2 regions of the Vibrio penaeicida genome follow, and region 2 is predicted to be linked to the other one. Evidence: riboswitches for the same ligand, from Rfam matches in the RefSeq annotation. Region 2 holds a riboswitch; the other holds the start of a gene.
The links. A riboswitch is a leader RNA that binds a small molecule or an ion and turns the genes downstream of it on or off. The one in region 2 is predicted to bind cyclic di-GMP.
Positions count from the first base shown of each region.

Region 1: another riboswitch for cyclic di-GMP. It lies ahead of LDO37_RS06695 (TfoX/Sxy family DNA transformation protein); the one in region 2 lies ahead of LDO37_RS04025 (hypothetical protein).

Region 1 covers NZ_AP025144.1:1,428,241-1,438,380, forward strand. The annotation lists gene glgC (glucose-1-phosphate adenylyltransferase) at 1-526, shown strand, start outside; gene glgA (glycogen synthase GlgA) at 528-1,979, shown strand; gene LDO37_RS06685 (alpha/beta fold hydrolase) at 2,153-2,950, shown strand; gene LDO37_RS06690 (putative signal transducing protein) at 2,928-3,257, opposite strand; gene LDO37_RS06695 (TfoX/Sxy family DNA transformation protein) at 3,392-3,982, opposite strand; cyclic di-GMP riboswitch class I at 4,107-4,200, opposite strand; gene purR (HTH-type transcriptional repressor PurR) at 4,362-5,366, opposite strand; gene torD (molecular chaperone TorD) at 5,729-6,370, opposite strand; gene torR (two-component system response regulator TorR) at 6,675-7,388, shown strand; gene elyC (envelope biogenesis factor ElyC) at 7,499-8,290, opposite strand; gene cmoM (tRNA uridine 5-oxyacetic acid(34) methyltransferase CmoM) at 8,406-9,188, shown strand; gene mukF (chromosome partition protein MukF) at 9,204-10,140, shown strand, end outside.
Region 2 covers NZ_AP025144.1:843,118-853,257, reverse strand. The annotation lists gene LDO37_RS04065 (LysR substrate-binding domain-containing protein) at 1-232, shown strand, start outside; gene LDO37_RS04060 (DUF1127 domain-containing protein) at 369-578, opposite strand; gene LDO37_RS04055 (LysR substrate-binding domain-containing protein) at 688-1,635, shown strand; gene LDO37_RS04050 (TetR/AcrR family transcriptional regulator) at 1,653-2,222, opposite strand; gene LDO37_RS04045 (dihydrofolate reductase family protein) at 2,327-2,866, shown strand; gene fusA (elongation factor G) at 2,977-5,064, opposite strand; gene LDO37_RS04035 (haloacid dehalogenase-like hydrolase) at 5,436-6,317, opposite strand; gene LDO37_RS04030 (hypothetical protein) at 6,857-8,359, shown strand; cyclic di-GMP riboswitch class I at 8,556-8,654, shown strand; gene LDO37_RS04025 (hypothetical protein) at 8,694-10,140, shown strand, end outside.

The sequences.
Region 1 (10,140 bases), 590 kb from region 2:
ATCCGGAGAAGTGTATGTTTACGATTTCTCTACCAACAAAATAAATGGTGAAAAGGGTTCTACTTACTGGAGAGATGTCGGCACGATAGATTCTTATTGGGCTGCGCATATGGATCTACTTGAAAAAGATCCTGAGTTTTCTCTGTATAACCGAAGCTGGCCATTGCATACCTATTACCCCCCTTTGCCACCAGCAACGTTTGTTGATACTAATGACGATTGTCGTGTACGTGTCAATGACAGCTTAGTGTCTGGCGGCAGCTACATTCAAGGATCATCTATTCACAAATCTGTTCTAGGCTATCGTAGTAACATTGCGAGTGGTTCGATTATTAGTGAATCTATCCTTTTAGGTGATGTAAAAATTGGTGCAGGTTGTAAAATACGTCGAACCATTATTGATAAAGATGTCGAAATTGCTCCAGGGACGATTATTGGTGAAGATCTAGAGCTTGATGCTCAGCGCTTCCACGTTTCCCCTGACGGTGTAGTCGTCATCAAGAAAGGAACGAAAGTTGGGTTCTAGTATGGATCGAATGAATATCTGGTTTACGGTTTCTGAAGCCGAAGGCTTGGTGAAAAGTGGTGGCTTGGCAGATGTTGCCAAAGCCCTACCTAAAGCCCTTCAAGTTCTAGGGCATGATGTATCGATAGTTATTCCGGGTTATCGAACCTTACCTGGGTTAGAAAGTGCCGAAGTTGTACTCAATACAGAGTTAGATTTCTGGCCACATGTTCACTATCAAGTAAAGAAGTTATCGCTAGATGGTGTTCCTGTATATGCCGTTGAATGCCATAAGTATTTTGATCGCAGTGAATTGTATGCGGAATCCAATCAGGCGTATCCAGATAACGGAGAGCGTTTCGGTTTTTTTGCCTCCGCTTGCCTCGATATTCTCCCTAAACTCGGAATAAAACCAGACATTATCCATGCCAATGACTGGCATACAGGGTTAGTACCGTTCTTATTAAAAACTCGCTATGAACATGATGAGCGCTTTCGCTCCATTAGAAGTGTTTTAACTGTACACAACGCGATTTTTAAGGGGGTCTATACCTATCACGACTTGGAAATTATTCCTGAGTTGAACCTGTCTGGTTTAGAGCGACTGCAATACGGTCAAGATCGCATCAGTATGCTACGCGCAGGTGTTGCGTTTGCGGACAAAGTGAATGCTGTTAGCCCTAATTATGCCGCAGAACTGATGACCACGTTAGGGTCACACGGAATGGTGGACGATTTTGTTCATCGCAGTGCAGACCTATACGGGATTCTTAATGGTTGCGATTATAGTGAATGGGATCCGAAGACGGACAAATACCTAGATCACCATTATGAGGCTGAAGCTTCGAGTATGGTGAAGGGTAAACAACTCAATAAATGCCAATTGCAGGAAGAGGTTGGGTTGCCAACAAAAGAGCTGCCTGTCTTTGGGATGGTTTGTCGTTTAACACACCAAAAGGGGTTCCACTACCTTTTGCCTATCATAGAGCAGTTTTTGCGAAATGACGTTCAGCTAGTTATCGTAGGCACGGGTGAGCCTCAAGTGGCTGCAAAACTTCATGAGGCCGCGAGTCGATACTCAAACAAATTTTCGTTTATTGAAGCTTACAACAATCGCTTAGCACACTTGGTTGAAGCTGGATCAGATTTCTTCCTGATGCCTTCAGAGTTTGAAGCATGTGGGTTGAACCAGATCTATAGTATGGCTTACGGAACGCTTCCGATTGTACGCGAAGTGGGCGGTTTAAAAGATACTGTGGTTGATTACGACACGGATGAAAAACTTGCGACTGGCTTCAGTTTCTTAGACCCAACACCAGAAGCATTGTTGATCGCGATGCAACGAGCGTTGATTCTATACTTGCAGCAACCCGATGAGGTTCAGCGCGTTCGTTTGAATGCAATGAATACGGAGTTTAGTTGGGAAGCATCGGCTAACGAGTATGTGAATATGTATCAGGCTGCGCTGCTGTAAAACAAGAGCGGGTTGAGTGTAGCCTGTTTGCGTAAAACCTCTGATGACAATAGCCTCTCAATGAAAATTGAGAGGCTTTTCTATGGTAGGAGGAGCTTGACCACCCAATTTACTCATATTGTGGTAAGCTTTTACCTAATAGAACTAGAAAGATTCATAATATTTGTTAAGCGATGTCGAACCCTTTGTTATTTCACAAGACTTATAACCACCCCACCAGTAATGAGTGGGTGGTCTTTGTTCATGGTGCTGGTGGTAGCTCTTCCATTTGGTTTAAGCAGATTAAAGCCTACAAGCAGCATTTTAATTTATTGCTTATTGATCTCAGAGGTCATGGGCGGTCGAACAATGTTATTCAAGATCTCCTTAAAAAAGGCTATACGTTCAAAGATATCTGCCAAGATATCTTGCAAGTATTGGATCATTTAAAAATTCAATCTGCTCACTTTGTTGGTATGTCTTTAGGAACCATCATTGTGCGAAACCTTGCCGAGATAGCCTCAGATCGAGTATCTACCATGGTATTGGGTGGGGCGGTAACTCGGTTTGATATTCGTTCACAGGTGTTGGTTAAGGTGGGAGATTGGAGCAAACACTTCATTCCTTACATGTGGTTGTACAGCTTGTTTGCTTACATAGTCATGCCACAAAAAAACCAAAAAGAATCGCGGCATTTATTTGTTAGAGAAGCGAAAAAGCTGTGTCAAAAAGAATTTAAGCGTTGGTACACCTTGGCAGCAGATGTAAACCCGTTGATGAAATATTTCCGTGAAAAAGAAATCCCGATTCCAACGTTATATCTGATGGGAGATAGAGATTATATGTTTCTTCGTCCAGTCAAAGAAATGGTGAGGATTCATAAACGCAGTGCGTTGATTGAAATTCCTGATTGTGGTCATGTGTGCAATGTGGAAAAACCAGATATTTTTAATGAAAAATCGATAGGGTTTATTCGTCAGCATGCTCGCTGACGTGGTGCCCACAGTTCCAACAGGCACCAAACTGAGCTTCTATCCATTCATCGCATTTCGGACAGCACCAGTTTGGTTTTGATTGGTTAGCGGTTTGATCGGTATAAGACTTCACAATCTTTTTGGCTTTGTCGTACTGAAATTCGTTGTTTAACCAAATATATGGTTCGGTGTCTGGACCAAATGGAAGCTCACCTTGCAAGCCAAATAGACCTTCACCACGAACTTCAACATCGATTCCCTGTGCCTTTAACAGCTCACATACAATATGAGCTTCTGTCGGGAGCGCAGTAGAGTACACCTTCATAGTTCGTCCAATATAGTCAATGAGTTTTAATTATGACAGCAAGTCGCCCATAAGGGTCTGTGCAGGATAGATAAACTGTGAATTTCAGCAATAAAAAAGCCTCCAAAGGAGGCTTTTTTAGCATGAAGGTTTAACTAACTTAAGCGTTTCATTAATTCATCACGTCTATCTTGAGGAATCACGGACCAGTGAGTGCCATTAATTGCACCCTCTAGAGCCCATAGTAGCTCTAAGCCAACATCGCTTGAATGAGTCTGCTTGATGGCTTTGAAGGCTTCAACAGAACCGAAGTTTTGTAACTCCTGAACGGAAGAGATTCCTGCTTTTTTGAGCATTCTTTCTGTACCCAAACGTAAATTAGGCAAGTCTTTCAAACGCGTTGGTTTGGTTTCGGCTTGCTTTTGTTTCTCTGTTCTTGCAACTTTCAGCGCTAGAGAAGCTTTCTCTATGATGTCATTGGTATTATCCCAACTGGTTTCTGGGAGTGCAAAATACTTGGTGACAACCGGAAACCCGCGCTTCTTGTACACATAAGGTTTTAAACCTTGTTGTTCGAACTTTTGAGCACTTTTTGAGTCAGCTCTGATGTGTAAAGTGTTTTGAACGACTAAGGCGAACATAGTGTCATCGGCGAAAACGCCAAAACCACCAAACATAGAACGTGATTTTATCGTCCCTAATGGTTCAAATAGCTTCAATGAGTTTTTAAGTATTGGTTTATCCATGCTGTACTGTCTCGGCTAAAGAAGTTATGCCACTACTAAGTTCAGGTCCGAGAAAAAATAGCAAAGTGATGCAGTCAGATGTCAGAGTTTGGTTAACTCTGGAAAAGAAGTATGCATATTTACCATCGGCAACCCCGCTACCATATTGATTTCAAATAAATCCATTTAGGCCGGAAGCTTTGCGTCCCACTTTTTCAAATGGTTTGCCCTGTGCGTGACAATAAAATCATAGAGAAAAACCGGAACAAGCATCACATCAAAATGCTTTATGTGTGATCTGCCTTCAAAAAATAAATGTACAGATATAAATATTGTTTCTTATTTGGGCAATAAAGCAAAAAGCCTGACATATAGCCAGGCTTAATTAGAATTAACTAATTTAATTTAACTTTTTAACAGAACTTCTCTCTACGATTTCAGGATGCATCTCGAAGATGCGTTTATCGTGTTCTTTGTCTTTGATTCTTTGGAGAAGGATTTCAAATGCCGTTTTACCCACTCGGCGCTTAGGCTGGTGGACGGTTGTCAGAGGAGGAGAAAAGTATCCTGATAGCTCAATATTGTCGTATCCAATGATCGAAATGTCATCAGGAACACGGACACCGTTCTCTTGAAGACGGCTAATGACCCCGAGTGCCATAAGATCATTAAAGCAGAAAACGGCTGTTGGTCTGTTTTCCATAGCAAGGATCTTGTCCGCCGCTAAGACAGCGGTATCACATTCGAAGTTGCCGACAAGTATGCGTTCTTGCTTGAATTCAATATCGTATTCTCTCAGCGCTCGCTTGTAGCCAATGACCCGTTCAATACAAGCCACTTTTTCTTCATGGCCAGTAAGACAGGCAATATCGGTATGACCATTGTCTAAAAGATATTTTGTCGCTAAGTAACCACCTTCCTCAGAGTTATCTATTATCTTATCGGCTTGGGAACTCTCTGGACCCCAATCCATGATCACTTTTGGAATGGATGAGTGCGCATCAAGCATTTCACGAAGATCTTCAGTTAAATCTGAGCACATGACCAAGATGCCATCTACACGCTTCTCAGCAAGCATACGAATATAATCCCGTTGCTTTTCATATATCCCGCCGGTGTTGCACAAGATCAACGTGTAGCCTTGGCGATAACAGTAACTTTCAACGCCATCGACGACTTCTGCAAAGAATGGATTAGAAGACTGTGTAACTAACATACCTATAGTACGAGTCGTGTTGCACTTTAAGCTACGTGCAACAGCGCTCGGTGCATAGTTTAGTTCTTCTACTGCTTTTTTAACTTTCTCTTGTGTAGTTTCAGCAACAAAGCGTGTTTTATTTATAACATGCGAAACCGTTGTAGTTGATACTCCGGCAAGTCGTGCGACATCTTTAATAGTGGCCATAAAACAAATATCCTGTAGAGCCGAGCTAAGGGGTAAGGTGCTAAATTTAAAGTAGCTAATGTTTTCAGCAAGGCGGATTTCATTGTGTTATTAAAATCGACTAAAAACACAAAAACCGCTATTAATACAGCGGCTTAGTTAATGCTTTTCAGCGTTTCATATTTTATCGTTTGCGATCACGATCTTAGTCTTTAATTTCCTATGTGACAATGGAGTGAATCGTAAAAAATTATACCAAGTGTCACATTTATGAGGAATCCTAATATTTTTTAAGGGTGCTGTTTTATATTTAAAACAAATTAGCTCAATACCTAAGTAAAGTCTTCGAGCTCAATACTATCAAGATATCCCACCTTGCCGGTTTACTCGCCAGAAATATATTGGCGGTCTAGTTCGACAAAACTCACAAGCAATTGTGACAAAGCTGCGTAGAACCCAAAGCCATCATAATTTTTGCAGTTCTTGTTAAATATTGGAAGCCAAGTCATGAGATGCGTATTTATGAACCACAGCTGTTCTCGCAGTGCATCTTCAAACTGCTCGTTCGTTTTTAATTCGTTTGAGCGAATAATGAGGTTACCCAAAAAGTCCAATTGAATGGCGAGGTGATCTGCTGGCTCGTTAAACCCCTCTAGCAAAGAGACACCTTTTTCTCTTAACAATGATTCCATTTGTTTCGCTGGTTCATCATTGAGCAGACCAGATTTGTAGATTGAGGCGTATGGCAAGGCCGCTTTTTTATCTGTGGTCAGAAATAGGCCACAAAAATCCGCAGCGAGTTCTAACTGAGCATCTTCTCTATCTTGGAGTTTATTCAGGGATTCGATAAGTTGCTGAGCCGCCGGTTTTAAGGTTTCGTTTTCTGCAAGACCGCTAATGAAGCCCCTGATTTCAGCCGTGTGGTAATGCTCCAACTCTTCTTGTTTCAGTTCATGAGCAAAAAGGCTAGAAAGCCACCAGTAAATCTCTGCGCGCTTTTCGTTGAATGCTTTTGTTTCTTGCATAGCGTTGCCGCTCCGTATGAGGTTATTGGCGCAATTCTAACGAATTAAGATGAACAGAACTAATCTAAAGTATGGCAAGAAATGAAAATAAAAATCAGGTTATGAATAGGAGCCAAATTGGTTGCTTTGAATCAATAAAAGTTAGGAAATTGCCTTCTTTTTAACGAATTCGCTAGAAATGTAACTTTTTGTGAATAGAATATAAAGAGTCGCAAATAGACTGTGGCAAGTTTGTCTTTATATTTACATTAAAGTCGAACAAATACCTTATATATCCTTATAAATACAAAAGAAAGTGGTGTAGATGAGCTATCACGTATTAGTCGTAGAAGACGATGTGGTTACCCGTAGCAAGCTGGTGGGCTATTTCCAGAACGAAGGCTATCAAGTTAGCGAAGCTGAAAGTGGCGAGCAAATGCGCGCAATTTTAGAAGAGCAATCTGTTGATTTAGTCATGCTGGATATTAACTTACCAGGCGAAGACGGGCTAATGCTGACTCGTGAACTACGCAGTCAATCTGATATAGGGATCATCCTCGTCACAGGACGCACGGATAGCATTGATAAAATTGTCGGCCTAGAAATGGGTGCCGATGATTACGTGACAAAACCTTTTGAGCTTAGAGAGCTTCTGGTTAGAGTAAAAAATTTGTTGTGGAGAATTTCCGCTGCACGTCATGCTCCAGCGAAAGAAGACAGAAAAGAAGAATCTGGGCAACTAATCCGTTTTGGAGAGTGGACGTTTGATATCCAACGTCGTGCACTTAGCCGTAATGGCGAACCTGTTAAACTGACCAAAGCCGAGTACGAGTTGCTTGTGGCTTTGTCTTCACACCCAAACAAGGTTCTTAGCCGAGAACGTATATTAAACATGATTAGCCATCGTGTTGATGCGCCTAATGATAGAACCATTGATGTTTTGATTCGTCGAATGAGAGCTAAGATGGAGTTCGATCCGAAAAATCCACAGATTTTTGTCACCGTGCACGGTGAAGGTTACATGTTTGCTGGAGATTGATGCTGATATTGACTTTAATCAGCAGTAAATGATTATTAAGATAGAAAAAACCGAGGGTAGCATCCTCGGTTTTTTTGTTGGTAATTTGATACCTCAAAAGCTAAATCAATTTAAGAAGCTTCATTGAGCTGTGCGTTGGAGTTAGTCGCAAAATCTCGAAGGGTTTGCCACCAAAGCCCCAAACGTTCATGCCAATACGTTTCTGTCCATTCCAAGTATTTAGCTTGAGGGCGATACTTGTTCCATGGCTGCATCGTGCCATTGGAAGCCAGAAAGTTCGTAGGTGCTGGAACGGGGTCAATACCCGCATCATTAAATTCACGCAGTGCACGTGTCATATGGCTTGCCGAAGTGACAAGTACCAGTTCTTTGTTATTTACAAACACGGAAGCTTGTCTTGCTTCTTCCCACGTATCTTTTGCTGTCTCCAAAAGAATGATATCGGGTTTTGCGACGCCTAATGCGAGTGCTACTTTCGCCATCATTCGAGCATTACTGATCTCAGAGCCACCAGCGTAGCCAGACAAAATCAATTTTGCACCGGGATACATCCTAAGAATGCGAATACCTTCGGATAACCGCATTAATGCCGTTCGGCTTAATTCCGATGTTGGTGGAATATCATCATCAACAACGTGGCCGCTTCCCAACACCATCACATAGTCAACAGTGCCTTCTATAGGTAGAAAGCCTTTGTGTTGACGCTCCATCGGCATCAATAGTCCACTGGCAACAGGTTGGAAAGAAGAAAGGAAAATGCCAGTGAAAGACACGAAAATCAAAAAACAGCCAGTTCCTCTTTTTAAGGTGAACATGACCAACAATAGCCCCACCACACCAATTATTAAAAACCCCGGGAGTGGCATCAGCAGCGCAGAAAACACTTTTTTCAGCTCAAACATACTTAAATAGTCCGAAAAATCATCACTTGATTATGAAAAAGGCTAACAAGCCTTTATTACTTCTTATCCTGTGACAGAATAAGCGGCACGAATAGATATAATAACCTAAGCCACAGTGACAGAAGATCGTAATTTCGACGATATTGCCCACAAATTCGCAAAAAATATTTACGGATCTGAGAAAGGTGATATACGTCAAACCATTGTTTGGGAAGATTTAATTGTAGCATTAAGTGAGCTAAACGATGAATGTTGCCGTTTAAATATCTTGGATGCAGGTGGCGGGCTTGGGCAAATGTCGCAAAAAATTGCCCAACGCGGACACAATGTCACACTCTGTGATCTATCTTCTGAAATGCTAAAACTGGCAAAAGTAGACATTGAAAAACACGGTTTGCTTTCCCAATATCAGCTAGTTCACTCTCCAGTTCAAGAAATTGAACAGCACCTTCACGAGAAAGTTGATATGGTGCTTTTCCACGCGGTGATGGAGTGGTTAGCAGACCCGAAATCGGCGTTAGAAACGGTTTTAAAGCAGATAAAGCCAGGTGGTATCGGCTCTATCATGTTTTATAACCATCACGGCTTGGTTTTGAAAAACGTGATATGCGGCAATATTCCACACATTTTAGAAGGAATGCCGCATAGAAAACGCTTTAAACTTCAGCCCCAAAAAGGTTTGAAGCCGGAAGAAGTCTATCAATGGATAGAGGATGCTGGGTTTGAAATCTGTGGTAAATCGGGTATTCGGTCCTTCCACGACTACATAGGTAATATGGAGTACATGGGCGATTATCAATTTGAAGATGTATTAGCACTTGAAAGACAACTGTGTCGTCAGGAGCCTTACCTTTCTTTAGGTCGCTACATTCATGTTTGGGCGAAAAGAAAGGAATAATAAACAGGATGAACAATGAGTGATGTAACTCAAGATGTTGTAGAGCAACCAATCGATGAATTGGTTAGCTGGGTAAAACAACACGATTTCTCATTGAACTTGTCTACTGAACGTCTGGCTTTTCTGATTGCGTTAGCCGTTTTAAGTAACGAGAGATTTGATGAAGAGTTGGGTGAGGGAGAGTTGCACGATGCGTTCTCTATCGTCACCCGCTTGTTTGAAGAAACGGGGGAAGCTTCTGCATTTCGGGCGAATAACGCCATCAATGAAATGGTTAACCAGAAGCTATTAAGCCGATTTACCAGTGAAATTACAGACGGCGCAAGCATCTATCGCTTGTCGCCATTAGCGGTTGGCATTACCGATTATTATGTGCGCCACCGAGAGTTTTCAAAGTTACGATTGTCCATTCAGCTGTCCATGGTGGCAGGTGAAATGGAGAAAGCGATCGCAGCTGCAAAAGAAGGCGGTACACCAGGTCATTGGCAAAAAAATGTTTATGGCGTTTTGAAATACTCAGTGGGTGAGATTTTCGATCAAATCGACCTCAATCAACGAGTCATGGACGAACAGCAGCAATTGGTCAAAGACCAAATAGCGGAGCTGCTGAACCAAGATTGGCGTGAGGCCATCAATAGTTGTGAAGCACTGCTCAGTGAAACATCCGATACCCTAAAAGAGCTACAAGATACGCTGCAAGCCGCTGGCGATGAAATGCAAACTCAGATCCTTGATATTCAAGGGCTTGTTTACGGACAAGATGATTTGCAATTCGTAGAAGAAGCGCTTTACGGGCTGCAAATGAAGCTAGACCGCATTGTAAGCTGGGGTCAGCAGACCATCGATCTATGGATCGGCTACGACCGCCACGTGCACAAGTTTATCCGCACCGCTATCGACATGGACAAAAACCGCGCCTTCAGCCAGAGATTGCGACAGTCTGTAAAAGACT
Region 2 (10,140 bases):
AGGTCACGGAGCTTGTTTAGCAACGGAATGTTTAGCATCTGATTACATTGAACGTGGCTTACTTGTAAAACCTTTTGATATCGGTATGACACCGGGGCTGAAATTTCATTTGTATTCCGACCCGAGTTCTCCACGTCGTGACCGAATCAAAGCCTTCTCAGATTGGATGCATTTCGAAGTATCCACTATTTCAGAGAACGTAGCCCTAGGCTCTGTTGATCTTTCGATGTGATTTTGCAGCAAAAAGATTGCCGCCAAAAAAGAAAAAACTCAGCATGATAATCATGCTGAGTGCGCGACACATTAAGCGTTTTGTTAGCTCCTACGCCGACAACAAAACGGGATACAGGAAGGTCGCTAACTTGGAGTTAATCCCAAAACGACCGATGAGATTCTTTGTAAACTTGTTCTTTAGTTAAGCCGAGATCATCAAGCAAATACTCAGGAATTTCCGCCATCTGCTTGCGCGTGTGGTAATTTTGATGCCATCGCTTAATCTCAGAGAAAATTTTCTTAATCAAATCTGCCGGCTTTCTTGCCACTACTCGTGCCGAATAAATCGCTGATACAGTCATCATTTCCTCCTTGATTAGTTTAAGCTTCGGGGTTAATAATTAATCAAATTAAGTGCGTAGACAAACGATAGAAATTGACATTGAGTTAAGGAAAACTTAAGTGAAAGATAAAATGCCGCCGCTTCAAGGGCTTTACTATTTTTATATTGCTGGGGAATCGGGAAGTTTTAAAGCAGCGGCTAGCCGTTTATTTGTAACGGCAGCTGCAGTTAGCCAACAAATTAGGCTACTTGAGGAATGGCTTGGAACCGAGTTATTTGTCCGACAGCATAGGAAAGTTCACTTAACTCATGAAGGCGAAATGTTATTCAGACAAGCTCAAAAAGGCTTTGCACACTTACAGGATGGGATTCGACAAATAAACCAAGATCCCGATCCAAATCGCTTATCCATTTCCACGCTTCCTTCTTTTGCTCAACATTGGCTTGTACCTAGAATTCGCCATTTCAGAGAAAGACATCCAGAAATTGCTTTACTTATCGAGCCCAAAAATGAATTGGTTACCTTCCAAGATTCCAGCGTCGATTTATGCATTCGCTATGGAACGGGGAATTACAAAAACGTCGAAAGCATTTGGCTCATGGATGAAGTGGTATACCCAGTTTGCCACCCGCTTTACCAAAAAGAACATCAGATCCACACTATTGAAGATCTAAGTAAAGCCGATCTAATTGAAGATATGTGGCCAGATATGGATTGGCAATTATGGCAGCAAACACTTGGTATAGAAGCTGGAAAGTCCACCCTTCAATACGACGGTTCGCATTTCGTTTTAGAAGGTGCATTATCTGTACAAGGCGTGGCGTTGGTTAAACACAGCCTCGCTTATCGTTATCTGCAAGAAGGAAAGTTGGTGCGAATTGGCGATGTTGGCTTAAAGCCTAAGTTTAATTACTTTCTATGTGCTCCCTCCGGTTACTTTCGCCGTGAAAAAATCCAAACATTTGCCACTTGGATACAGCAGCAAGTGCAAGAATTTTGTAGCCTTGGTCGTGAAGGGTTAACAATCATCGAAACGGACTACTCGCTCAAGTGGAATGGAAAAAAACACAGAACGTGAGTTAAGTTCTCCTCCCTCTAGTCGCTCTGATGAATATTCTTTAGAGCGATACAGTAAAGAGCTAATGCGCCATCAAGCATCTGTATATTTAGCGCGTCTTTATCCTGATTGCAGTTCATCGCTAAAGCAAAACCATGCAAGTAATCTCCCAATAAGTCTAATGCCTGCTTTTCTTGTTCATCGTTGAGTTCAAGTGGCTGCGTCACCAACTTAAAGCGTTCAAAAAACACCTCCGCTGGGCTTGTGGAGCTCATTGTAAGTAAGGTTTCCAATAGACCAGGATAGGTATCCAATAGGGAAACATAGCTCGCGCACAAAGCCTTTAATTCTGCCTCCCATTCAAGTGTTGATGTGGGCATGTAGATCTCTTCAATAAGCGATGTGGTGATCGCTTCAAGCAACGCATACTTGTTTTCAAAGTAATAGTAAATCGCCATCGCATCTACCTCGAGGGCAGTAGCTACCCCTCTGATACTCGGCAATTTTCCTTGCTCTTTTAACAACGCTTTTGCTGTGGAAAGGATGGCTTCCGAATTCAATTGAGGTTTGTTGCCCGTTGGACGTCCTCGCTTCTTCTTGACAGTCATTTCTCTTTTCTCTTAAACTCTAATTAAAATTCTACACTGTAGAATAATTTAAACTGACTTATTTGCCAAGTCACTTACTTCCCCCTTAAAAAAGGAGATCACTCATGGCAAACATCGTTTTTATTGCGACCAGCCTCGATGGATATATTGCAGATAAAGAAGGCAATCTCGATTGGCTTAACTCTGCTTCAACTCCAGAGGGCAATGATATGGGCTTTTCAGCTCTGATGGAGCGTGTTGACGGTCTAATCATGGGAAGAAATACGCTGGATACCATTTTGAGTTTTGGCGTTGATTGGCCATACATCAAACCCGTTTTTGTTTTAAGTCACACCATGGCGTCAGTGCCCAAAGGATACGAAGATAAAATTTTTCTAATCAACGGCGATTTGAAAACGGTGATTCACGATTTAAACAGAAAGGGATTTAACGATTTGTATATTGATGGTGGGATCACCATACAAAATTTCTTAGCGGAAGATCTGATAGACGAATTGATTTTAACATCTATTCCTGTGCTGTTAGGTGGAGGTTCTCCTTTGTTTGGAGAGCTAAGCGCACCACTCAACTTTGAATTGGTAGAGAGCCAAACGTTCAACGCTGCTATTACACAAAGCCATTACGTTCGAAAACGAACAACATAACCCATAAAACACATAACCTAATGGCATCCAAAACTTAAAGAGCGTCTAATAAAACAAAAGCCCCGCCAGCAAGGCTGACGGGGCTTTCAAGTTACGTTAGAGGAAAAGAATTACTTCTTCTCTTTCTCTTCTTTAACTTTAGCGATTACTTCTTCAGCAACGTTTTGTGGACATGCTGAGTAGTGTGCGAACTCCATAGAGAACTGACCACGACCAGAAGTAATTGTACGTAGGTGACCAATGTAACCAAACATCTCAGATAGAGGTACATCAGCTTTGATACGTACGCCAGTAGTACCAGCTTGTTGGTCTTTGATCATACCACGACGACGGTTAAGGTCACCGATTACGTCACCAACGTTGTCTTCTGGAGTGAACACGTCAACGTTCATGATTGGCTCTAGAAGTTGAGCGCCCGCTTTAGGCATAGACTGACGGAATGCGCCTTTCGCTGCGATTTCAAATGCGATTGCAGATGAGTCAACTGCGTGGAAGCCACCGTCGAATAGCTCAACTTCAACGTCTAGAGTTGGGAATCCAGCAAGAACACCGTTTTCCATCATTGACGCGAAGCCTTTCTCTACTGCAGGCCAGAATTCTTTAGGTACGTTACCACCAACAACTGTTGAAGAGAACGTAAAGCCTGAGTTTGGCTCACCTGGTTTGATACGGTAGTCGATCTTACCGAACTGACCAGAACCACCAGACTGCTTCTTGTGCGTGTAGCTATCTTCAATCGCTTGAGTGATAGTCTCACGGTAAGCTACCTGAGGTTGACCAACGATTAGGTCTACGCCGTAAGTACGCTTAAGGATATCAACCTTAATGTCTAGGTGAAGTTCACCCATACCTTTAAGGATTGTTTCACCTGAATCTTCATCAGTCTCAACTTGGAATGATGGATCTTCTGCAACCATCTTACCGATAGCGATACCCATTTTCTCAGAACCGCCTTTGTCCTTAGGAGCAACAGCGATAGAGATTACTGGTTCTGGGAAGATCATTGGCTCAAGCGTACACTCGTGCTTAGGATCACATAGCGTGTGACCAGTTTGAACGTTCTTCATACCTACTACAGCGATGATGTCACCCGCTTGTGCAGAAGTCAGTTCGTTACGCTCATCTGCTTGCATCTCAACCATACGGCCAATACGCTCAGTTTTACCTGTAGCAGAGTTAAGGATTGTATCACCCTTGTTAAGTACACCAGAGTAGATACGGATGAACGTAAGTGCACCGAAGCGGTCGTCCATGATCTTAAATGCTAGAGCACGTAGTGGCTCGTCTGCAGATACTGTTGCAACTTCACCAGTTGGTTCACCTGTTTCAGCGTCTGTTAGAGGCTGAGGATCAACTTCTGTTGGAGATGGTAGGTAATCAACTACAGCGTCAAGAACGATCTGAACACCCTTGTTCTTAAATGCAGAACCACAGAATGTTGGGAAGAACGCTAGATCACGAGTACCTTTACGGATACAACGCTTGATGTCTTCGATAGAAGGCTCTTCACCTTCCATGTACGCTTCCATTAGGTCGTCGTCTTGCTCTACAGCCGTTTCGATTAGCTCTTCACGGTACTGTTCTACGTCGTCAACCATATCAGCTGGGATATCTTGGATTTCGTAGTTTTCTGGAAGACCAGAATCGTCCCATACGTAAGCTTTTTTGCTTAGTAGGTCAACAACACCAACGAACTCATCTTCGCGACCGATTGGTAGAACCATAACTAGTGGGTTAGCACCAAGTACGTTCTTCACCTGATCAACAACGTTGTAGAAATCTGCACCCATACGGTCCAGTTTGTTTACGAAGATAAGACGAGATACTTCTGATTCGTTCGCGTAACGCCAGTTAGTTTCTGACTGAGGCTCAACACCACCAGAACCACAGAATACACCGATACCGCCATCAAGTACTTTAAGAGAACGGTATACTTCAACTGTGAAGTCAACGTGTCCAGGAGTATCGATAACGTTTAGACGGTGATCGTTCCAGAAACAACTTACTGCAGCCGACTGAATTGTAATACCGCGCTCAGCTTCCTGTTCCATGAAGTCAGTTGTTGATTCACCATCGTGAACTTCACCAGTCTTGTGGATCTGACCAGTAAGCTTAAGGATACGTTCAGTCGTTGTGGTTTTACCCGCATCAACGTGCGCGAAAATACCAATGTTTCTGTATTTCGATAAATCTGCCATTGTCTTACTCTATTAATAGGATATAAAATGCGCGCAGAGTATATCACAATCTGTCAAGACTGATACCCTTGCGTGCATTTGTAGAAAAAAAACTTTTTAACATTATTTTGAAATAAAAAGTAGCTCTTGGAAGTAAAAAGTAGCCTTAAAAGTTTTTCAATTTGATGAATACGCGTTAACTCACCATGCCCCGTTACACTCCATTACCTTGAAAACACTCCATTACCTTGAAAAGGTTTGCCATTCGGCTACCTTACCTTCTTCTCAACGAGCGTTACTCTTCTTTCTTAGTTAAGAAATTCGATCTTTGAACTCTGCATTTCGAGTTTGTACAAGTATAAGTAGTGGGGACACATTTTCAGATTCAAAGGTTAGACTTTTTTATGGTTGTCTGTAAAGACACGATACCAATCATTCTTCATAGAAATACGCGTTAACTGGGTGTTATCTTGCTCAAGCCAATGTTCTATGGAGTGGCTTAAAGAGTATTGGTACTCTCTTTCGGGATCATCGTGGTCAACCACATAACATTGAGCAGATGGATTCTTCTTTAACGTCCACTCTAACAATTCAAAGTCGCCGTCCGAATTCCCGACCACCAATACTGGAGCGATTTCACAACGAGACTCAACAGAACACACTTTCTCTTCATTTATATTGAGTGCGATCGGTTGACCTCCACTTTTACCATACAGTTCAGATCCAAATACCTTATCAGCATGAATACCGAACACAGCTTCAATCCATGGACGAACAAATGGTTCGGAACTGCCAGTACAAACGTAACAAGTGAATTGCTGGGAATGAAGTTCATCTATCCACTCTTTCATAGGTAGATAAGCGAGATCCAGATAAGAACAAGAGAAATCGCGATGTTTAGCTCTATCCAGCCATTCACCACTCATCATTTCCAACTGTGTGTTCGAGTAATCAGGGTATGCAAGGTTAAAGGCATCGATTAAAACCATCCCAGAACCCGCAAACTGTTTTTCAGCCAGCGCTACTGCTTTAGAAACCTGAGAGCGAACCGTTTCATCCAAATCCTCTTGCAAAGCCACTTTTAACTTGTCAATAACAAAGAAGATTTCGGCAAAATACGGTTTCTCGCACCACATGGTGCCATCTAAATCAAACACCGCCACCCGCTTCTCTGGTGAAAGATATTGCGGAGATTGCGGGTCTATCCAATTATGCAGTGCTTGTTTCCAAGCAAAATAGACAGGGGTTTCGTTCCAATATGAAGATGAATTCAATGAAGGCTCCGTTTTTAAGTCGCACATTAAGATCAAGTTACTTCAAGAAGACATTTTCAGCGAATAATTCTTCTTTTCTTCGGTGAAAATCTCGGATGTCAACATAAAAAACAATCAAATTACTGACAGAAGATCACAATAAGAAGACAAAAAAAGTACTTTTTTATAATTTTAGTTCAAACAAAGTATGTAATACTTGAAAGGGTATCAATATTGATACCACCTATTTCCCCACCAATATTTATCAAGCAAATTAGATAGATATATATGACGGTTTTATTACATAGTTCATGGCGCTTAGTAAAGTACTAGAAAACTCACTTCCCAGACTGACCTCCACCTCATCAATTAACACTTTTATCATGTAGGCGAAGTTGCCTATTTAGCTTATTTTTCGCCCAACACTTATTGGTAAACCCGTTAACGACAGGCTGCCAATTTACCACTTTGAACTTGGGGAGAAAGTTTTAAGTGGATTGTCTATAAAAGCGGTATTTCGATAAGCACCGCACTCACTATAAATACAAGGAATGGACGTTATGACTAAGCGATTGCTCTTAACTGCCTCTACTTTGGCTCTTGCGACAGTATCAACATTTGCTGTATCTGGAGAAACTTACACTCAGAACTTTAACGGTTTCGCTAACCAGACCGATCGAGGTTCTTGGGGAACCGTGGATTTCACACCTAGTACACCAGACCTAACCCCTTCAGATAAAGCGTCATATGTTAATGACAGCGATGAACTTCAATTTGAAGTGCGTTGGACATGGAACACCATGCGTCGCATGTTAGGAAAGCAAGCTTTCAATACTTTAAGAAAGAAAATTGGGGTTCAAAAGCTTCGCCAGCTTATTGATACACAGTGTGAAGCTCGCATCGAAGTAGGCACACAACGCACATACAATTACGGTGCGCCTTCTGTTGGTGGCTATGTCGCGGAGATGGATTCAGATATCTATCACTGTAACCGCAACAATCCAAATATTACTGTAAACGGTGTTGTTTATCCTCTTTCCTATCCACAGAAATCTTCTACTGTGAATATGCGTACTTTTGTTCCAACAACACCAGGTTCTAAATACTCACTGACCATCAAGTACCACAAACGCAATTACAACTATAGCCGTTTCGGGATTACAGAAGCACAAGCGTACCGTAACATGAATGTTTGGGTTCGTGGAGCGCTTGAAGAAGCATCCCTGCAAGGTGTTGGCGATATTACTTTTACTGGACAACGTGTACGCCTGCCAGCCAATCCTTCAATCTCTGACGCCAACCAAGAAGATGGATTCAACGTAGCGACTATTAGCTTCACAGCAAATCGATTCTACACACCAATTGCATTAGCAGACAGTGGTCACCCAGACTCGTATGGTCTATTGATCAATGAAATCCAAACTGAAGTTACCGAGGTTAATCCTTTTAAAGAAACCTGTGAGCTGTTCTTCCCACCAAACAGCGGCGGTCTGAAAAAATGTCTCACCTCTGGTGGCGAACAAACACCTGATATGTTGAGCTGTAACCTAGAAGTCGACGAGACGTTAGGCAACTTCAAGGTAAATAAAGCGGGATATCGAGCTGAAGCCGAACCTTGGCGTTACGATCCAAACAACCTTTTCCACGTGAAAAACTACTACAGCGTAGGTAAAGGTGGCATCTCAACCTTGAGACTAGCGAACAATGGTCAATATTCTGGCTGTCCAATCTATGGCAAGACACTAAGATTAGAAGAGTTCACTGGTAACAACTGGGATTACACTCGCTTTGCAGAGCAAGGTTGGATTCAAGTACGACTAGCATGCTTAGACGAGAACAACATACGTGTAGCACGCTGGGAAACATTAGAAACTGAACGTCCAGATAACCTACTTATCACTAATAAGAAAGTAGATAAAGTGTTCAACGATGATGATTACCAGTCTTGTTTACTTCGCGCGATTCGCTTCGTAGACAGAACGCACCTTATCCCGGAAGACCAACCTGGTTACTCCGCAGCAAGTGATGGTTATGACGTTCGTAACCTTCGTATCGAAAATTAGAAGTCTTAGGGTCTAGTACCTTAGGTTGAACTGCATGACTCAATCTCCTCCAACCCCGGAGTTATGCAGTTCCTTTTCTCTTCGGTTCTCATTCCCGTAATCTAAATTAGCTATCTCTGATATAAGATATCAGTAGCATATGTGAGAATGCCTGTTTTCCTGCATTTTTTTTGAATGGAGATCATGTATTCTACCGCGACTCTTAGGGCTAACTCATTGAGAGATGAGGGCGCAAAATGACAGTACCTAAACAACCTTCTAGGGTGTTTGCTTTTAGGTAGGCTGCATTGCTGAGTGTTTTTACCGAGACGAAAACACAAAGGAATTTAGAGTAATGAAATTGAAACTTTTAGTTGCAGGCTTAGTTGCATTTGCAGCCACACAAGCACAAGCATTTGTACCCGCAAGTGTCATCGATAATAACAAACCAAAAGCTGAAGAGTACGTACAGGACTTTAACAGCTACAAGAATCAAGTTTGGGGTTATTGGGCAACCGTTGACCTATCACCCAATCAAACGCTTTCACCAAGTAACAAAGCTGCTTACACCACCAGCAATCAAAACATCTTATTCGAAGTCCGCTGGACTTGGAACACACTTAGAAAAATGCTGGGCTCAAACCAATTTGATGAACTTCGCAACAGCATCGGTGTAGATGAAATCCGCCGCCTTGTTGATCAAGTATGTGAAGCTCGCGCAGAAGTCGGTAAACATAAAACGTATAACTTCGGCAGCCCACTTCCTTGGTGGGAGCAAAAGAAACAGTATCTGACAGAGTTAGATTCAGATACTTATCACTGCCAGAAGCACAAGCCTGCTATCTATGTCAGCGGTAAGCGTTACGACTTGTCTTACCCTAAAAACAACGCTTCTACAGTAAACTTACGTACATTTATCCCAACAACACCGGGCTCTGAGTACGAAGTTGAAATTCGTTACACTAAACGTAACTATCACAATAGTTCCAACAATGCATACCGTGACGTAGCAGTATGGGTTCGTGGCGATATCGAATCAGCAAAACTGGATGGTGGTTCAAACGCAAGCTTTGATGGTCAGCGTGTGAGCTTACCAGCCGCTCCTAACGCTAGCCGCGATGGTCACGGTTTCTACGTTGCACGTATTAAATTTACGGCAGACCGCTTCCACACTGCAGTTGCTATTGCAGACAAAGGTCTTCCTGATTCATACGGTATCTTGGTGAACAAAGTACGTACCCATGTAACGAAAGTGAATCCAAATAAAGAAACCTGTGAAGTGCTATTCCCAGCAGGTAGCCAAGAGCTGCTTAACTGTTTGAATGGTGGCGAGCCAGCACCTGAAGTTATCAGCTGTAACCTTGAAGTGGACTCTACACTTGGTAACGTAGTGGTAGACCAAGCAGGTTACCGTGCGACAAGTGAACCATGGCGTTACGACCCTCTTAATATCCTACATACTAAGAACTTCTACGGTGTAGGTAGAGAAGGCATCACAACGTTCAACATGGCTTCTAACGGCAAATACTCTGGTTGTCCTATCAAAGGTAAGCGTCTAAGACTGGACGAGTACACTGCGAACAACTGGGACTACGAGCGTTGGGCAGAGCAAGGCTTAGTGAAAGTTAAACTTTCTTGTGTTGACAATGGTATCCGTGCGAGCCGCTGGGAAGTCATTGAAACTGAGCTAGAGAACAATTATCTAATCACAAACAAGAAAATCGACAAATTGTTCAACGACGCTAAGTACGACAACTGCTTGCTTACAGCAGTACGTTTTGTTGACCGTACGCACCTAATTC